One region of the Kocuria turfanensis genome, then DNA from elsewhere that is predicted to be linked to it. Evidence: riboswitches for the same ligand, from Rfam matches in the RefSeq annotation. Region 1 holds a riboswitch; each other region holds the start of a gene.
What was found. Region 1 has a riboswitch for S-adenosylmethionine ahead of AYX06_RS07920 (LLM class flavin-dependent oxidoreductase). Riboswitches for the same ligand answer to the same signal wherever they lie in the genome.
Positions count from the first base shown of each region.

Region 2: another riboswitch for S-adenosylmethionine. It lies ahead of AYX06_RS13380 (O-acetylhomoserine aminocarboxypropyltransferase/cysteine synthase family protein); the one in region 1 lies ahead of AYX06_RS07920 (LLM class flavin-dependent oxidoreductase).
Region 3: another riboswitch for S-adenosylmethionine. It lies ahead of AYX06_RS16660 (MetQ/NlpA family ABC transporter substrate-binding protein); the one in region 1 lies ahead of AYX06_RS07920 (LLM class flavin-dependent oxidoreductase).
Region 4: another riboswitch for S-adenosylmethionine. It lies ahead of AYX06_RS01635 (O-acetylhomoserine aminocarboxypropyltransferase/cysteine synthase family protein); the one in region 1 lies ahead of AYX06_RS07920 (LLM class flavin-dependent oxidoreductase).

Region 1 covers NZ_CP014480.1:1,715,770-1,720,177, forward strand. Annotated here, with positions in the region: gene AYX06_RS07915 (DUF4383 domain-containing protein) at 43-528, opposite strand; gene AYX06_RS07920 (LLM class flavin-dependent oxidoreductase) at 676-2,094, opposite strand; SAM riboswitch class IV at 2,171-2,285, opposite strand; gene AYX06_RS07925 (CoA-binding protein) at 2,371-2,835, opposite strand; gene AYX06_RS20730 (maleylpyruvate isomerase N-terminal domain-containing protein) at 2,965-3,645, opposite strand; SAM riboswitch class I at 3,750-3,853, shown strand; gene AYX06_RS07935 (ABC transporter ATP-binding protein) at 3,859-4,408, shown strand, end outside.
Region 2 covers NZ_CP014480.1:2,905,080-2,909,487, reverse strand. Annotated here, with positions in the region: gene AYX06_RS13380 (O-acetylhomoserine aminocarboxypropyltransferase/cysteine synthase family protein) at 1-1,269, opposite strand, end outside; SAM riboswitch class IV at 1,285-1,417, opposite strand; gene AYX06_RS13375 (Lrp/AsnC family transcriptional regulator) at 1,593-2,045, opposite strand; gene AYX06_RS13370 (thiamine pyrophosphate-dependent enzyme) at 2,287-3,462, shown strand; gene AYX06_RS13365 (alpha-ketoacid dehydrogenase subunit beta) at 3,459-4,408, shown strand, end outside.
Region 3 covers NZ_CP014480.1:3,653,624-3,658,031, forward strand. Annotated here, with positions in the region: gene dxr (1-deoxy-D-xylulose-5-phosphate reductoisomerase) at 1-1,240, shown strand, start outside; gene AYX06_RS20610 (DUF4190 domain-containing protein) at 1,705-2,052, shown strand; SAM riboswitch class IV at 2,270-2,386, shown strand; gene AYX06_RS16660 (MetQ/NlpA family ABC transporter substrate-binding protein) at 2,486-3,373, shown strand; gene AYX06_RS16665 (methionine ABC transporter ATP-binding protein) at 3,370-4,408, shown strand, end outside.
Region 4 covers NZ_CP014480.1:365,851-370,258, reverse strand. Annotated here, with positions in the region: gene AYX06_RS01645 (DUF1852 domain-containing protein) at 1-734, opposite strand, end outside; partial or broken gene AYX06_RS01640 (PLP-dependent transferase) at 917-1,153, opposite strand; gene AYX06_RS01635 (O-acetylhomoserine aminocarboxypropyltransferase/cysteine synthase family protein) at 1,155-2,459, opposite strand; SAM riboswitch class I at 2,465-2,577, opposite strand; gene AYX06_RS01630 (biotin transporter BioY) at 3,099-3,695, opposite strand; gene AYX06_RS01625 (energy-coupling factor transporter transmembrane component T family protein) at 3,726-4,355, opposite strand; gene AYX06_RS01620 (energy-coupling factor ABC transporter ATP-binding protein) at 4,352-4,408, opposite strand, start outside.

The sequences.
Region 1 (4,408 bases):
CTGCTCCGCGCACCGTGCTGCGCTGCCGGTGCGGCGGAGCGGTCAGTAGGCCGGGCCGGTGGTGTTGCGCGTGGCGCTGCGGTCGTGGGTGTCGCGGCGCAGGAAGGACAGGCCCACCATGGTCACGCCCAGCACCAGGTGCAGCCAGTCGTCGGCGGTGTTCAGGGGCACGAAGTTCGCCTGCGACTCCGGGCCCACGAGCAGGCCGTAGATCCACAGGACCAGGTAGACCAGACCGCCCCACAGCAGGTAGTTGCGGGCCCCGGAGGCGGAGCGGGCCAGGGCGAGGCCGGCCACACCGTAGAGCAGGTGGACGATGTTGTGCAGCCAGGAGACCTGGAAGATGCCCAGGAGCATCGCCTCGGACTGGTGGCCGGCGACCATGAGCTGGTCGTAGTTCGTGGTGAGTCCGGGGATGAAGCCTGCCACGCCCACGAGCAGGAAGACCGCTCCGTACAGCAGGGCGGCGATCTGGACGGGCGAGCGGCGGCTGGTGCGGTGCTCCGGCCGGGCGGCGGGGGTGGTCATGGTGGTGCCTCGCTTCCTTGGTGTCTGCGGTGATCCGGGTACGGATCCCGGAGGGGCGGACGTTCATGGAAAGCATGCTTGGTACCACCAGCGTACTGCGCTGCCGCGCGACGTCAAATGCCGCGGGACAACGCAGTCACGAACGGGTCAGGACACCAGGTCGCGGGCGGGGGTGTCCGCGGCGGACGGCTTGCCGGCGTAGGCGCCGCGGTACCGCGCGGCCGGGTGGGTGTCGAGCACCTTGGTCTGCCCGGCGCCGTAGACGTTCTCGCGCAGCGTGGTGCCCTCGTAGGCGGTGCGGTAGCGGCCGCGCTTCTGCAGCTCCGGCACGACCCACTCCACGAAGTCCTCGAACGAGCCCGGGGAGACGTGGTAGGCGAGGTTGATGCCGTCCAGGCCGCCCTCGTCGATCCACCGCTCCAGCTCGTCGGCCACCGTCTGCGGGGACCCGACGATCGGTACGCCCATCCCGCCCATCGAGATGTGCTTGGCGACCTCCTTGACGGTCCACTTCTTCTTCGGGTCCGCGGTGGTGAACGGGGTGAGGAAGGACTGGATGGAGTCGGTCTTGATGTACTCCAGCACGTCGTTCTCGTCGTAGCGGCCCAGGTCCACCCCGGACCAGCCGCCCACGAGACCCAGGGCGCCGTCGGCGTCGGCGTACTGCTCGTAGTCGCGGCGCTTCTGCTCGGCCTTCGCGTCGGTCTCGTCGACGATCACGTGCAGCATGGCGAAGATCTTGAGGTCGTCCCGCCCCCGGCCCTGGGCCTCGGCCTCGTCGCGCAGCTTGTCGGTGACCACGCGGGTGAGGTCCGGGCGGATGCCGCCCACGAACACCGCCTCCGCGTGCCGCCCGGCGAACGCGCGGCCGCGCGAGGAGGCACCGGCCTGGAAGATCAGCGGGGTGCGCTGCGGGGACGGCTCGGTCAGCCCGATGCCCGGCACGTCGAAGTACTTGCCGTGGTGCTGGATGGGGTGCACGAGGGACGGGTCGGCGAAGATCCCGTTCTTGCGGTCGCGCTTGACCGCGCCGTCCTCCCAGGACCCCTCCCACAGCTTGTAGCAGACCTCCATGAACTCCTCGGCGATCTCGTACCGCTCGTCGTGGGAGATCTGCTCCGTCAGCCCGTGGTTCTCGGCCGCGGACTTCAGGTAGGACGTCACCACGTTGAAGCCGATCCGGCCCTTGGTCAGGTGGTCGAGGGTCGCGAACTTCCGCGCCAGCGGGTACGGCTGCTCGTAGGTGATCGCGCTGGTCACCCCGAAGCCGAGGTGCTTCGTCACGGCCGCCATCGCGGAGATCTGCATGAACGGGTCGTTGACCGGGATCTGGGTGGCGTCCTTGATCACCGGCGCCGCGGAGTTCTGGTAGACGTCGTAGTAGCCGACCACGTCGGCGAGGAACATCGCGTCGAACAGGCCCTTCTCCAGGACCTGGGCGACGTCCGTCCAGTACTCGAGGGTGTTGTACTCGTCGGCGCGGGAGCGCGGGTGCTTCCACAGGCCCGGGGCCTGGTGCCCCACGCAGGTCATGTCGAAGGCGTTCAGGGCGATGCGCTTGCTCACAGGGACCTCCAGGGTCGATCACCGACCCGCGCCCGTGCGTCGTGAAGACCTGCTCGCGGGTCCGACGCACTCGTGGGCGCCGTACTTGCCACGGCGCGTGTGCACCGCGGCCCGATGTTCATCTGGGGCACCCCGCTACGGGAGAGGGTTGCCGCCCGACCAGCCAGAGCTTCGCGTCGGGACTCGTCATCGTCGTCGCGGACCAGCTTAGCGGCTCCCCCCGCACGCGGGGCAACCCCTCGTGCTCCCGGTGCGCGGCAGGATCGTGGGAGGAGCTCAGGCCCGCGGCGCGAGCGGCGGGGTGCGCCGCGGGTCCAGCGTCCAGCCCTGCCGCAGCCGCGCCCCGAGCTCGATCAGCGGGCACGTGTCCATCACCACGTCGAGCCCGGCAGCGGCGGCGCGGGCCGCGGCCTCGTGGTCCACGACGCCCAGCTGCAGCCACACGGCGCCCGCGCCGGCGGCGATGGCCTGGTCCACGACCGCTCCGACGCGGCGGGAGTTGACGAAGCAGTCCACCACGTCGATCCGCCCCGGGACCTCGGCGAGCGTGCGGTAGCCAGGCTCCCCGTGCACCACCTCGCCCTTCGGGCTGACCGGCACGATCGTCATGCCGAGGTCGTCCCGGATGCGCTTCGCGACCGAGTGCGCGGGCCGGGCCGTGTTCCCGGTCAGCCCCACCACGGCCCACCGTCCGGGCTGTGTCATCAGGCGGTCGATCGCGGCGGGATCGTTGCGGCTCATGTGCCCACCCTGGCACGAACCCGCCGCTCACGTCCCGAGCGCGCCCCACCGTGTCCCGAGGTTGCACGTCCCGGCCACCGATCGCGGGTCGCCGGAACGTGCGACCTCGGCGGAGGACGGGCGGAGGGGTCAGGAGAAGAGGGGGAGGAGGTCGGCTTCCGGGCCCAGTTGCACCCGGTCCTGGGCGGGCAGGGCCGCGCGGCCGGTGCCCACCCGGGCGAAGTGCTCGTCGCTCCAGTGCTCGGGCGGCTCCCGCTCCCACAGGTCGGTGAGGACCCGGCGGACCTCGGCGAGCCCGTCCACCGCCGGCCCCGGGCAGCCCTCCAGGTGCTCGATGAGGTCCAGGTGGTGCACCGTGGCCTCCACCGCCAGGGTGCTCAGGAGATCGTCCACCCGGAGCACGTGGCCCTGGGTGCGGACCGTCCCGCCGGGCCGGCAGCGCTCCGCCGCGTGCACGAGCGCCCGCGCGGACTCCCGGTAGTGCCCCCGCAGCTCCTCCCAGTCCGGGTACAGGCTGGCCGCCGCCCGGGTGCGGCGCCGGTCCTCGGCGGCGGCCGCGGGATCCGCGCCCCGGTCCGCCCAGTAGGTGGCGGCGTCCCGGTCCGGGCGGGCCGTGGTGGGCGTGTGCAGGGCGACCAGCCCGCGCACCGCGTCCGCGGCGCAGTGGTGGGCGAGGTCCCGCACCGACCAGCCGCGACAGCCGGTGGGTGCCCAGGAGTCGTCGTCACCGAGCCCGTCGAGGACCGCCGCGAACGCCGTGCAGGCGTCCCGGACCAGGTCCGCCCGGGTGGAGGTGTTCCGGCTCGTCATGGGTCCATGGTGCGGCACGAGGGCGCGGCGTGCCACCGTTTTCGACCATGACGGCCCGCGGAGCGATTTGCCAGGCGGCCCGCGGAGCACGTTCAATGGGGCGGTAACCATCCGGAGCGGCTGAGAGACCTGGCTCGTCGACGTCGCAGCAACCGGCACGGATCCGTCCGATCCCCGTGCGAGGTGCTAATGCCAGGACCGATGGAGTTGATCATGGGCACGTCTCTGCTGGGCTCTGCACCGTCCACCGCCACCGCACCGGCCACCACGAAGCGCGCCTACTCGGTGGCGTTCGAGCACGTCGGCAAGGCCTTCCCGTCCGGCGGGCACAGCCACCACGTCCTGCACGACGTCGACATCACCGCCCGGCCGGGCGAGGTCCTGGCCATCCTGGGGCCCTCGGGCTGCGGCAAGTCCACGCTGCTGCGGGCCGCCGCCGGCCTGGACACCGCCTCGGCGGGCCGGGTGCTCATCGACGGCACCCCGGTCTCCGGCATCGACCCGCGCTGCGCCGTGGCCTTCCAGGAGCCGCGGCTGCTGCCGTGGCGCTCCGTGCGCGAGAACGTCCGCCTGGGGCTGCCTTCCGGGGTGGGCCGGGCCGAGGCCGACGCCGTGATCGACGACCTGCTGCGCCTGGTCGGGCTGACCGCCCACGCCCACCACCGCCCCCGGGCGATCTCGGGCGGCATGGCCCAGCGCGCGGCGCTGGCCCGGGCGCTGGCCCGCAACCCCGGCGTGCTGCTGCTCGACGAGCCCTTCGGCG
Region 2 (4,408 bases), 1.2 Mb from region 1:
CACGAGGTCCTGGGGGGCCTCGAGGCCGATCGAGAGCCGGACGGTGGTCTCGGCGATCCCGCCGGCCCGGCGCTGCTCGGGCGTGAGCCGGCAGTGGGTCATCGCGGCCGGGTGGGCCACGAGGCTGCGGGTGTCGCCGATGTTGGCGACCAGCTTGAACAGCCGCAGCCCGTCGATGAAGGGCCCCACGGCGGCGTCCGGGGCGGCGAGGTCGAAGGAGAACACGGAGCCGGTGCCGCGGGGGAAGTCCCGGGCCGCGATCCCGGCCCCGGGGTCCCCCGGCAGCCCGGGGTGGTGCACGCGCGCGACGGCGGGGTGGCCGGCGAGGAACTCGGCCACGGTCAGCGCCGAGGCCGTGTGCCGGGCCACCCGCAGGTCCAGGGTCTCGGTGCCCTGCAGGATCTGGCTGGCGTTGAACGGGGACAGCGTGGTGCCGAGGTCGTGCACGTACTTGGCCCGGACCAGGTGCAGGTAGGGGCTGGCGCCGGCGCACTTGTCGAGCAGGCTCTGCCCGCCCCAGCGGGCGCGGGCGCGGGTGAACTGCGGCCACCTCGCGGGCTGGGCGGACCAGTCGAAGGTCCCGCCGTCCACGACCGCCCCGGCCAGGGCGTTGCCGTGGCCGCCGAGGAACTTGGTGGCCGAGTGCACCACGATGTCCGCGCCCTTCTCCAGCGGCCGGTACAGCGCCGGGGAGGCGAGGGTGTTGTCGACGACGACGGGCACCCGGGCCGCCCGGGCGACGTCGGCGATCCCGGGCAGGTCCGGCAGCGTGGCCAGCGGGTTGCCGATGGACTCGAGCAGGAAGGCGCGGGTGTCGGGGCGCACGGCCGCGGCCCAGGCGCCGGGGACGGTGGGGTCCACGAAGTCGACCTCGACGCCGTGGTCGGCCAGCGAGTCGGTGAGCAGGTCCACGGTCCCGCCGTAGAGCTTCTCGGAGGCAACCAGGTGCTTGTCCTCCCCCTGGCCGAGCAGGGCCAGCAGCGCCACGGCCACCGCGGACTGCCCGGAGCCGGTGGCCACGGCGCCCACCCCGCCCTCGAGGTCGCTGATCCGCTGCTCCAGCACGGCCACCGTGGGGTTGCCGGTGCGGGTGTAGGTGAAGCCCGCGCGGGTCTGGGCGAACATCTGCCGGGCGGCCTCGTAGTCCGGGAACTCGAAGGCGGCGCTCTGGTAGATCGGCACCGTGAGGGTGCGCTGCCCGGGGTCGTGGTCGGCGCCGGCGTGGATCTGCCGGGTCGAGAGGTCGTGATCGGTCACGGGGAGGGACATGGCGCGGCTCCTGTGCACTTGCTCTTACCCGCACCGGTCACCCGCTGCGCGGCAACGGGGATGCAGGCCGCTTCCTCATCCGAACCACCCGGTGAGCATGGGGTTGGTGCGCGACCCAGTCGGAGCTTGACAGTCGCGTCTCGTGAAGCTGGGACCACACTATGCGCGGGGCGGGCCGGCGCCGTTCCGCGACCGAACATGACGTCCGTGACGGATCGTGACGCCGCTCGTGACGCCGTTCGTGACGCCGCTCGTGACGCCGTTCGTGACGCCCCTGCGACATCCCTCCCCGGGACGTCCGGGGCACCCGGCGCCCGGGCCGGTCACGCCCGGGTGTCGATGTCCTCGAAGATCAGGAACGTCTGGGTGTCCACCACGCCGGGCAGCTGCTGGATGTGCTCGAAGATCACCTGCCGCAGGTGCACCGTGTCCACGGCGCGCACCAGCAGCATGACGTCGAAGTTCCCGCCGACCAGGGCGATGTGGTGCACGGCCGGGATCGCCTGCAGCTGCCCGCACAGCTCCCGCCAGGTGTTCTGCTGGAGCTTCAGCGTCACGTAGGCCGAGGCCTGCAGCCCGGCGCGCACCGGGTCGATCACGGTGCTGAAGCGCAGGATCACCCCCTCGTCGCGCAGCCGGTTGATGCGGGCGTAGGCGTGGGCGCGGGAGACGTGCACGGCCGCGGCGATCGCGGTCACCGACTGCCGGGCGTCCCGGGAGAGCTCGGCGAGGATCTTCCGGTCGGTCTCGTCCAGCGGGACGGGGGTCGAGGGCACGGCGGGACTCCTTCGGGGCGGGACGGAAGGGCGGGAAACGGTGTCGGACGAATGCGTGTGTCCCACGCCACAGTAAAACATTTCGTCCACGGAGACGGCACCGATGCCCGCAGGATTCTGGACTTTCCCGCGGACCTGGATACGAACCATCCGTTCTTCTCATACTGGGCGGACAGAACTTCAGCGGCCTTCCTGCCTCCCCGCGTCCGCGCCCGGACCGGGGACCGACCGAGGGGACACCATGAGCCAGACCGTCGAGACCCCCGAGGACCCGATCCTCCGGGCCTCCCAGACCTTCGGCATCACACCGGAGCAGTACATGCTCCCGGCCCGCGGCGAGATCCGGATGGTGGACCCCACCGGCCGCCTGCTGCCGGCCGAGGAGCAGGGCACCGAGCCCGGCCACGAGTACCCGCTGCCCGCGGGGGACGTGCTGCTGGGCGCCTACGAGAAGCTGGTGGTCGGCCGCCGGGTCAACGACCAGAACTCCGCGCTGGTGCGCCAGGGCCGGATGGCCGTCTACCCCTCCAGCCACGGGCAGGAGGCCTGCCAGGTGGCCGCGGCCCTGTGCCTGAAGGAGGGCGACTGGCTGTTCCCCACCTACCGGGACACCGTGGCCGTGATGACCAAGGGCGTGCGGCCCCTGGACGTGATGTCGATCTTCCGCGGCGAGTGGCACGGCGGCTACGACCCCCACGAGCACCACGTCGGCATCCAGTCGACCCCGCTGACCACCCAGCTGCTGCACGCGGTGGGCGTGGCCCACGCCGCGAAGCTGCGCGGTGAGGACACCGTGGTCCTGGCCATGTGCGGCGACGGCGCCACGAGCGAGGGCGACTTCCACGAGGCCCTGAACTTCGCCGCCGTGTTCAAGCTGCCGGTCGTGTTCTTCGTGCAGAACAACGGCTACGCGATCTCCGTGCCCCTGTCCCAGCAGTCGGCCGCCCCCAGCCTCGCCCACAAGGCGGTCGGCTACGGCATGGCCGGGGAGCGGGTGGACGGCAACGACCTGGTTGCCCTGCTCGCCACGCTGGGCCGCGCCGTGGACCTGGCGCGCTCGGAGTCCGAGCCCCTGCTCGTGGAGGCCCACACCTACCGCATGCAGGCGCACACCAACGCCGACGACGCGACCCGCTACCGCGACGACGCCGAGGTGCAGGAGTGGATCGCCAAGGACCCCGTGACCCGCATGCGCGCCTACCTGGCCGGGGAGGGGCTGCTCGACGACGCTGCCGAGCAGCGCATCGCCGCCGCCGCCGAGGACGTCGCCGCGGCCCTGCGCGACGGCATGAACGCCGACGTGCAGGTCGACCCGCGCGAGCTCTTCCGCCACGTCTACACCGAGCAGACCCCGCAGCTCGCCGAGCAGGAGCAGATCCTCGCCGCCGAGCTCGCCCGAGAGGAGACCGCACCGTGAGCACCCTCCAGGCCCCCGCACCGTCCGGGCAGACCCCGGCCGCCAGGCCGGCCACCTTCGCGCAGGCGCTCAACACCGCCCTGGCCGACGCCCTGACCGCCGACGACGCCGTCGTCGTCTTCGGGGAGGACGTCGGCACCCTCGGCGGGGTCTTCCGGATCACCGACGGGCTGACGCAGCGCTTCGGGCGCACCCGCTGCTTCGACACCCCGCTGGCGGAGTCCGGGATCGCCGGGATGGCCGTGGGCATGGCGATGAACCGGATGCGCCCGGTGATCGAGATGCAGTTCGACGCCTTCGCCTACCCGGCGTTCGAGCAGATCGCCTCGCACATCGCGAAGATGCACAACCGCACCCGCGGCGCCGTGACCCTGCCGATCGTCATCCGCATCCCCTACGCCGGCGGGATCGGCGGCGTGGAGCACCACTGCGACTCCTCCGAGGCCTACTACGCCCACACCCCGGGCCTGAAGGTCTTCACCCCGGCCACCGTCGAGGACGCCTACCTGATGCTCCGCGAGGCGATCGACTCCGACGATCCCGTGGTGTTCTTCGAGCCCAAGAAGCTCTACTGGTCCAAGGCGCCGGTGGACCTGGCCGAGCTGCGGGACCGCTACGAGAACCGGGCCCCGGAGCGCCGGGAGGGCCGCGCCGTCGTCGCCCGCACCGGTCAGGACGCCACGATCCTCACCTACGGGCCGTCCGTGCCCACCGCCCTGGCGGCCGCCGCGGCCGCCGAGGCCGAGGGCCGTTCCCTCGAGGTCGTGGACCTGCGCAGCATCGTCCCGTTCGACGACGAGACCGTCGCCGCCTCGGTGCGCCGCACCGGGCGCGTGGTCGTGGTCGCCGAGGCGCCCGGCTTCGCCTCCGTGGCCGCCGAGATCGTCGCCCGGGTGCAGGAGCGCTGCTTCCACTCGCTGGCCGCGCCGGTGCGGCGCGTGACCGG
Region 3 (4,408 bases), 1.8 Mb from region 1:
GACCCCCGAACTGCGCGCGTTGGCCGCCTCCGGCCCCCGCCGGATAGTCGTGCTCGGCTCGACGGGGTCGATCGGCACCCAGGCCCTCGACGTCGTGCGGGCAGCCGACGGGCTCGCCGGCGGGGCGCCGTTCCGCGTGGTGGCCCTCGCGGCCGGCCAAGGCCGTCTGTCGCTGCTGGCGGAGCAGGCCGTGCAGACCCGCGCCGCCGTGGTGGCGACCAGCGGCAGCGGGGAGGACGCCCAGGAGCTGGCCCGGCGGATCGGCGAGCGCGCCGCGGCCGCCGGCGCCGGGGACTACCGGCCCGAGATCCTGCACGGCCCCGAGGCCGCCACGGCGGCCGCGGCGCACCCCGAGGCCGACCTCGTGCTCAACGGGATCACCGGCTCGATCGGCCTCGCCCCCACCCTGGCGGCCCTGCGGGCCGGGCACCGGCTGGCGCTGGCCAACAAGGAGTCGCTGATCGCCGGGGGAGCGCTGGTGAAGGAGGCGGCCGCGGCCTCGGGCCACCCGGACGCGCTGATCCCGGTGGACTCCGAGCACTCCGCCCTGGCGCAGGCGCTGCGCGGCGGGAGCGCCGCCGAGGTGGACCGGCTCGTCCTGACCGCCTCGGGCGGGCCGTTCCGCGGTCGCACCCGGGCGGAGCTGGAGGCGGTCACCCCGCGCGAGGCGCTGCGCCATCCCACCTGGGACATGGGCGTGATGGTCACCACCAACTCGGCCTCCATGGTGAACAAGGCCCTGGAGGTGCTGGAGGCGCATCTGCTCTTCGACGTTCCCCTTGAGCGCATCGACGTGGTCGTCCACCCGCAGTCGGTGGTGCACTCCATGGTCCAGTTCGTGGACGGGTCGACGCTGGCCCAGGCCTCGCCGCCGGACATGCGCCTGCCCATCGCCCTCGGCCTCGCCTGGCCGCACCGGGTGCCCGGTGCCGCCGCCGCGTGCGACTGGACCCGCGCGACCGAGTGGACCTTCGAGCCGCTGGACCGGGACGCGTTCCCCGCCGTCGAGCTCATCAAGGCCGCGGGGGAGCGCGGGGGCACCCATCCGGCGGTGTTCAACGCCGCCAACGAGGAGGCGGTGCACGCCTTCCACGACGGGAGGATCCGGTTCCCGGCGATCGTGGACACGGTGGAGGCGGTGCTGGGCGAGCATGAGGACGGCGGCGGCCTGGACCTCGGCGCTGTCCTGGAGGCCGAGCGCTGGGCGCGGCGGCGGGCCCAGGAGGTCCTTGCCCGCTGAGCGTTTCGAGAGATTTCTGTGGACATACAGCATGGTTTCCCGTTTGAGGTTAGCGGAGGAGTAACGCTGTGAGACAAGCCCGGAGGCGGTACCGCCTCCCGGGTGCAGAAACGGGGCATGGAACCATGCTGACATGGCGCTTTCCGGGGGGTCTACGCAGCATGTTCCGTTTGCGCCGTGGCGCGCGGTGGACGTGTATGACCATGAGGTAAAGTAGGAATGACATCAAGACGGCCGTTCGGACCCCAGCGGGTGGTCGTCATCGTTGGGGTGATAAACGAAGTGGAAATCTCATACTCAAGAATCCCACGCGCCAGTTTGTTTTCGTGTGGCTTGGCTTGCCGTGGCGATTGCTAGGTGTCCGGGATGACTCAGTTAATTCGAATGAACGGCACCCTAGGTGTCGGATCGGCCCGTCAATTTTATTAGCTCCAGTACTACTCACTGACAGAGGTAGGCATCCTATGGATCACCAGCAGGCAGGGCATGCGCGAGATGACGTCCCGCAGGCGCAGCCTCAGTACTCGCAAAATCCCTATATGCATCAGCAATACGTGCAGTATCCCGGATATTCGCCCCTTCCCCACCCAATGGCCATGCAGGGTATGAGCCACAAGAGCAATGCCGTTGTCCTGGGGGTGATTGGCCTATTCGTTCTCGGAATAGTCCTCGGACCCCTTGCCATCTCGCAGGCCAGCAAAGCTCAGTCGATGGGCGTCCCCGCGACAGCGGGGAAAGTTCTCGGCTGGATCGACCTAGCCTTCGGTCTTTTGGGGTTGCTGTGGTTTCTTGCTGTTATTGGCCTTTATTAATCAGTTCCTGGCCATCTATCCCAAATATCATATGCAAAGTTTGACGTCGCAGTAGCTTGCTAATCCAGACTAATCACCAACGCATAAGAAATTTCGCTGTGAACATAGACTGGTAAGTGATGCGCGGTCCGACACGCCGCATTGAGCATTTTCCATTTGTTGACCGGCCAGAAGTGGACCGGATGTGGCCCCGGCGCACGTGCTAGTCTGTCGGGCGGATGACGAGTCCCAGCGCGCAGCCCTGGCTTGCTGGGCGGCAACCCTCTCCCGTAGTGGGGTGCCCCAGGTGAACCATCCGGCACCGGCCATCGTGGGCCGGCGGCAAGTACGGTTCGACCGCGGACGCGCCTCCGGCGCGCCCTCGACCGTGGCCGTCGGCCCTGGTGGGACTGGTGGAGATCCCCGACCTCCTGGACCCACGGAAAGGCACGACATGCGATCGCAGCGCCTCACCTTCCTCGCCCTGGCCACCACCCTCGGCCTCACCCTCACCGCCTGCGGCGGCTCCGACCAGGCCGGCGAGGGCGCCCTGGCCGACGGCAAGGTCAGCATCGGCGTCGTCGGCTCGCACCCGACCCACGACGCCCTCAAGCAGCTGGCCGAGGAGCAGGGCATCACCGTCGAGTACGTCGACTTCTCCGACTACAACCAGCCCAACCCGGCCACCGAGTCCGGCGACGTGGACATGACCTGGTTCCAGCACGTCCCCTTCCTCGCCGACTACAACAACTCCGCCGGGGGCTCCATCACCCCGATCGGCTCGACGTCGATCTACCCGCTGGGCCTGTACTCCAACGAGTACGACTCCGTGGACCAGTTCCAGAAGGGCGACGAGATCGCCGTCCCCAACGACGCCGTGAACCTCTCCCGGGCCCTGCTCGTGCTCGAGTCGGCCGGTCTCGTGGAGCTGAAGAGCGACACCCTCATCCCCACCGAGCTCGACGTCGACACCGAGGCCTCCACGGTCCGGGTCACCCCCGTGTCGGCCGAGCAGACGGTGCTCTCCATGGACTCGGTGGCCGGTTCGGTCATCAACAACGACTTCCTCGCCCGCGCGGACATCGACCCGAAGTCCGCCCTGGCCCAGGACGACCCCGAGGCGGAGGGCTCCCGCGCCTACGTCAACCTCTTCACCACCACCGAGGAGCTCGCCGACGACGAGACCCTCCGGCAGGTCGCGGACCTCTACCACGAGCAGACCGTGATCGACGCCGAGATGGAGGAGACCAAGGACACGGCCGTGCCGCTGCAGCTGGAGCCGGAGGAGCTGCAGGAGCTGGCCGCGCGCTACCAGCAGGAGCTGAAGGACCAGGGACAGTGAGCGCTGCGGTCCCCTCCGGGCCGGTCGCACGCGGGCGCCCGGACGAGGTGCTCGTCGCCTTCCGCAACGTCTCGAAGTCCTTCCGCACCGGCTCCGGCCGGGCCGCGCGCGAGGTGCTGGCCGTCGACGACGTCAGCCTCGACGTCCACCGCGGCGAGATCTTCGGCGTGATCGGCTACTCCGGGGCGGGCAAGTCCACCCTGGTGCGCCTGATCAACGGGCTCGAGCCCGTCTCCTCGGGGTCCCTGACCGTGGAGGGCTTCGAGGTGGCCGGCCGCAAGGAGACCGAGCTGGCGCCCGTCCGGCAGGAGATCGGGATGATCTTCCAGCAGTTCAACCTGTTCACGTCCCGGACCGTGGCCGGCAACGTCGAGTACCCGCTCAAGCGGGCCGGCTGGCCGAAGGAGAAGCGGCGGGCGCGGGTCGCCGAGCTGCTGGAGTTCGTGGGCCTGTCCGCGCGCGCCGGCAACTACCCGGAGCAGCTCTCCGGCGGGCAGAAGCAGCGCGTGGGCATCGCCCGGGCGCTGGCGACCAGCCCGAAGCTGCTCCTGGCCGACGAGTCGACCAGCGCCCTCGACCCGGAGACCACCCAGGAGGTGCTGCAGGTGCTGCAGCGGGTCAACCGCGAACTGGGCATCACGATCGTGATCATCACCCACGAGATGGACGTGGTCCGGGCGATCGCCGACCGCGTCGCCGTGATGCAGGACGGCAAGGTCGTGGAGCACGGCTCCACCGTGGACATCTTCGCCCGGCCCCGCACCGAGACCGCACGCCGCTTCGTCTCCTCCGTCCTGCACTCGGTGCCGGACGAGCGCGAGGTCGAGCGGCTGCGCCGGGCCCACCGCGGGCGCCTGGTGATCGTGGACGTCGGCGACGGCGTGGACATCGGCGGCGTGCTCTCCGACGGCGCCGCCCGCGGGGTCCGCTTCACCATCGCCTACGGCGGGATCAGCGTGCTCCAGGAGCAGTCCTTCGGGTCCCTCACCTTCGAGCTGACCGGCGAGGACGCGGCCGTGCAGGCCGTGGTCGACG
Region 4 (4,408 bases), 1.3 Mb from region 1:
TAGTCATTGAGGAGATCGCCCCGGAAGTAGAACGCCAGGGGTGCGACCGCGCCGCGGGGCATGAAGTAGCGGACCCGCAGTCCCATCTTCTCGAAGTATCGATCCGTCAAGGAGGATTCATCCTGCCGATACTCGACCCCGAGGATCGGATGGTGGTTCTCGAGCCGACGATACGTCTTGGTGCTCGAGACGCTGATGCAGATCACGGGCGGCTGGGGGAACCGCTCGCGGTAGGCCTCGGAGTCCAGGAAGTGCGTGAAGAGCTTCCCGTGCAATTCGCCGAAGTCATTGGGGATGCTGGACCGGGACGCCTTCGCGTGGTGTTCCGGCAGCACCACGCTGAAGTCGTAGTCCCGGAGGTAGGACGAGAAGTTGTTCCCCACGATCCCGTCGATGTGCACATTGGACAGCGTGTCGAGAATCTGCACGTCGAGGACCTCGATCAAAGGGAACACCGCGTCGTCGCCGTCGGCGGCGAAGTGCAGGTCCACGGAGACGATCTCGATCTCCACGGCATAGCGATCCCGGCTGGGATTGTCCCAGTGGGCCAGGTCGTTGAAGCGACTATTGATCATTGTCAGGGTGTTTCGGAGGTTCTGCCGACGGTTCTCGCCGCGGGCCAGGTTCGCGAAGTTCGTCGTGCCTCGGGAACTGGACGACGGGCAGTAGTCCTCATCGAAGCGGGTCGTGCTGATACCGAACGTGAAGTCGTTCGTCCTGGTGGTCTGATGCATCGATTCCTCACTGTGGACCGGGGGCCTGCCTCCCAGATCTGTACTCATCTCGAACGTCCTTCCCTGTTGCTCGTGAACTGCCCTCCCGAAGGTCGCCTCAGTCATGTTCCTGGCACCCCCGGCGCTGCCCGGACGACGTCAATCCTGGCCTCCGGGCTGCCGGTTCCCCGGGCCGCGCGGGCCGCAGCGGTGACGCGGCGCTGACCGGTCCGGGGCGGGTTGGACCCCCGGCTGTACTCGTGGCCGCCGTGCAGCACGTTGATGTCGTCCTGCACGAAGGTGCTGGTCTGGTAGATCGGCGGCACGACCGCCCCGGTCAGAGGGTCCGGTGCCTGGCCGGCGTGCACCGCTATCGTGTTGAAGCCCCGACGGGCCGTCGGCGCAGTGTCCGTCTGTGATGAGTCGTTCAGGAGGGTCATCTCAGCGCGCCTCCCCGGTCAGGGCCGAGGCCGGTACGGTGGCCAGCGCCCGGTCGAGGTCGGCGATCAGGTCCTCGGGACACTCCAGTCCGATGGACAGCCGGATCGTGGTCTCAGCGATGCCTGCGGCCCGGCGTTGGTTAGGGGTGAGCCGGCAGTGCGTCATGGTCGCCGGGTGGCTGACCAGGGAGCGCACGTCCCCGATGTTGGCCACGAGCTGGAACAGCTCCAGAGCGTCGATGAACGGGCCGATGGCCTCGGAGCCGGCGGCCAGGTCGAAGGAGAACACCGAGCCGGTGCCGTGCGGGAAGTCCCTCTCGGCGAGGGCGGCGCTGGGGTGTCCGGGGATCGCCGGGTGGTGGACGCGCCCGACGGTGGGGTGCCGGGCCAGGTGCTCGGCGACCGTTCGCGCGGTCTCCTCCTGCCGGGCGATGCGGACGCCGAGGGTCTCCAGGCCCTGGATGAACTGGGCGGCGCTGGCCGGGGCGAGGGAGGGGCCGAGGTCGTGCAGGAACTTGCTGCGCGCCAGCGCCAGGTAGGCGCCGCGGCCGTGCCGGTCGATGAGTGCCTGTCCGCCGTAGCGGGCCTTGGGCCGGGTCAGTTGGGGCCACCGCTCCGGGGCTGCGCCGTAGTCGAAGGTGCCGCCGTCCACGATCGCCCCGCCGAGGACGGCCCCGTGCCCGCCGATGAACTTCGTGGCGGAGTGCACCACCACGTCGGCACCATGTTCCAGTGGCCGGTACAGGACCGGCGTCGCCAAGGTGCTGTCCACCACGACCGGGACCCCGGAGGCGTGGGCGATGTCCGCCAGCGCCGGCAGGTCCGGCACGGTGGCCAGCGGGTTGGTGATCGACTCCAGGAAGAACGCGCGGGTGTCCGGCCGGATCGCCGCGCCCCAGGCCTGCGGGTCGGCCGGGTCGGCGAAAGTGACCTCGATGCCGAAGTCGGCGAAGGTGTCCGTCAGCAGGTCCACCGTCCCGCCGTAGAGCTGGCTGGAGGCGACCAAGTGCTTGCCGCCGTGGAGCAGGGTCAGCAGGGACAGCGCGACGGCGGCTTGTCCCGTGGCGGTGCCGATGGCCCCGATCCCGCCCTCCAGGGCCGCCAGTCGGTTCTCGAACACGGCGACCGTGGGGTTGCCCGTGCGGCTGTAGGTGAACCCGGGGGTCTCCAGCCGGAACATCGAGGCGGCCGTGGCGTGATCGGGGAAGCGGTAGGCCGCCGTCTGGTGGATGGGCACGGCCACCGGCCAGTAGGGGGCCTCGGGCTCGTAGCCGGCGTGGACCTGTTGGGTGGCGTGGTGATTCATTCGATCCTCCATCGGTCCTGGCGGTAGCACCGTGCCCGCCGGTCCCGGTGTCCCAGGGTCGGCTGACTGGTTGCTGCGGCGTCGTCGAGCCAGATCTCTCGGCCGCTCTGGATGGTGTGGTGCGCTCATCCCACTCGATGGACGGCTCTATAGTCCAACGGACGGTGGGGTCGGTTGTCACAAAACCACACGTCGGGACATATTCGGGCCGGGCGGTCGCGCTCGGCCGCTTCGGCCGACGTCGGGCCGGGTTTGTGACAGTTTGTGACGGCCGGCCGCCCGGCCCTCATCGTGGGCTCAGTGATGTCCCGGCGGAAGACCAGGGCGTCGTCGAGGGCGTTGTGCGCGGAAAAGATGACGCCCGCCTGGGGGTGGCGTCATCAATGGCGTGGTGAACGGCGTCAACCGGATCCCGGGAGCCGTGCACGGAGCCCTCGGATTCGTCCTCCGGCACCACAGGAGGGCTCTCCCCGGTCCCGCTCTTCGCCCGTGGCAACCCGCGGCGTATGACCAACCTCATCTGCATCGTCGTTCCCACGGGCAGTGTCCGGTAGCCGGCCATATGTAAAGTTGCGCATTGACCGCTTTGCAGGTGGTCGGGACTTTATTGCAGGTGCGGCGAGACGCGTGTGCCGGCCGTTAGCGAGAAGTGGTCTGCACGCCGCCGAGCAGACGGCGGTAGCTGCGGTGGACGTTGAGGGCCACGGCGGTGGCCACGACGGCCTTGAGCAGGTCGCCGGGGACGAACACGAGCGAGCCCAGCAAGGACGTGGACAGCGGCAGCCCGGCGACCACGGCCGTCCACGGCACCCCGAAGGCGTAGACCACGCCGATGCCGCCCACGACCGTGCTGAGCAGGACGGCGGCGAAACGGGCCGCGGGACGGGCCTGCCGCAGCGCCCAGTGCTGCACCAGGAAGCCGATGACCAGGGCGGCCGGGATCCAGCCGAGCACGTAGCCGCCGGTCGGCCCCAGGAACACCCCGAGCCCGCCCCGGCCGCCGGCCAGCAGCGGCAGCCCGGCGAGCACGAGGACCTCCAGCACGACCACGGAGAGCATGCCCCGGACCGGGCCGAGCAGCGCGCCGGCGAGCATCACGCCGAGGGTCTGCAGGGTGATGGGCACGGGGATGATGCCCACGGTGATCGGCGGCACCAGGCCCAGGGCGGCGATCAGGGCGGCGAAGACCGCCACGAGGACGGTGTTCTGGGTGGTCTGCGGGTTCTCGGCGGCCATGGGGATCCTTCGGGTGGGCGGGACGGGAGGTCAGTCGGACACGGGAGGAGCGGGGCGCGGGCCCGGCGGGGCGGAGTCGTAGCACCGGGCGTCGATCGCGGCGGAGATCTCCTGGGCGGACTCCAGGGTGCGCACCAGCAGGGGCACCAGCACGGCGACCGGGCGGTGGTGCAGGCCGCGGGCGAACTGCGCCTCGCGGATCGCGAGGTACTGGGTGCGGATCTCGGGGATGAACCGGATCGTCATGGACAGGGCCAGGCTGATCTGGGCCGGGTTCAGGCCCAGGTGCCGGGCCGGGCGCAGCAGGGTCTCGAACAGGGCCAGCATCTCGCTGAACGCGGTGCTCAGGGTGACGGCGTAGGCGAGGAAGCAGAGGCTGAGCAGCCGCAGGGCCGAGACCGCGGCGGCCTCCCAGCCGGTGGTCAGCACCAGGGTGACGGCGACGATCCCCACGACGAGGAACAGCCCGGCCAGCATGCGCGCCAGCCGCGGCAGCGGGGTGCGGGTCAGCAGCACCGCCGCCACCGCGAGGACGAAGAAGCCGATCTGCGCCGGGAGCCCGGGCACCGCGTACAGGGCGATGCTGGCGAGGAAGAGCACCGCGAACTTGGGCCCGGCCGGGACCGCGGCCAGGGGACCGGCGGGGCTGGCGCCGGTCACGAGTCGCTGATCCGGCAGTAGAACTCGAGCGCCCGGCCGGGGTCGCCGTCGAA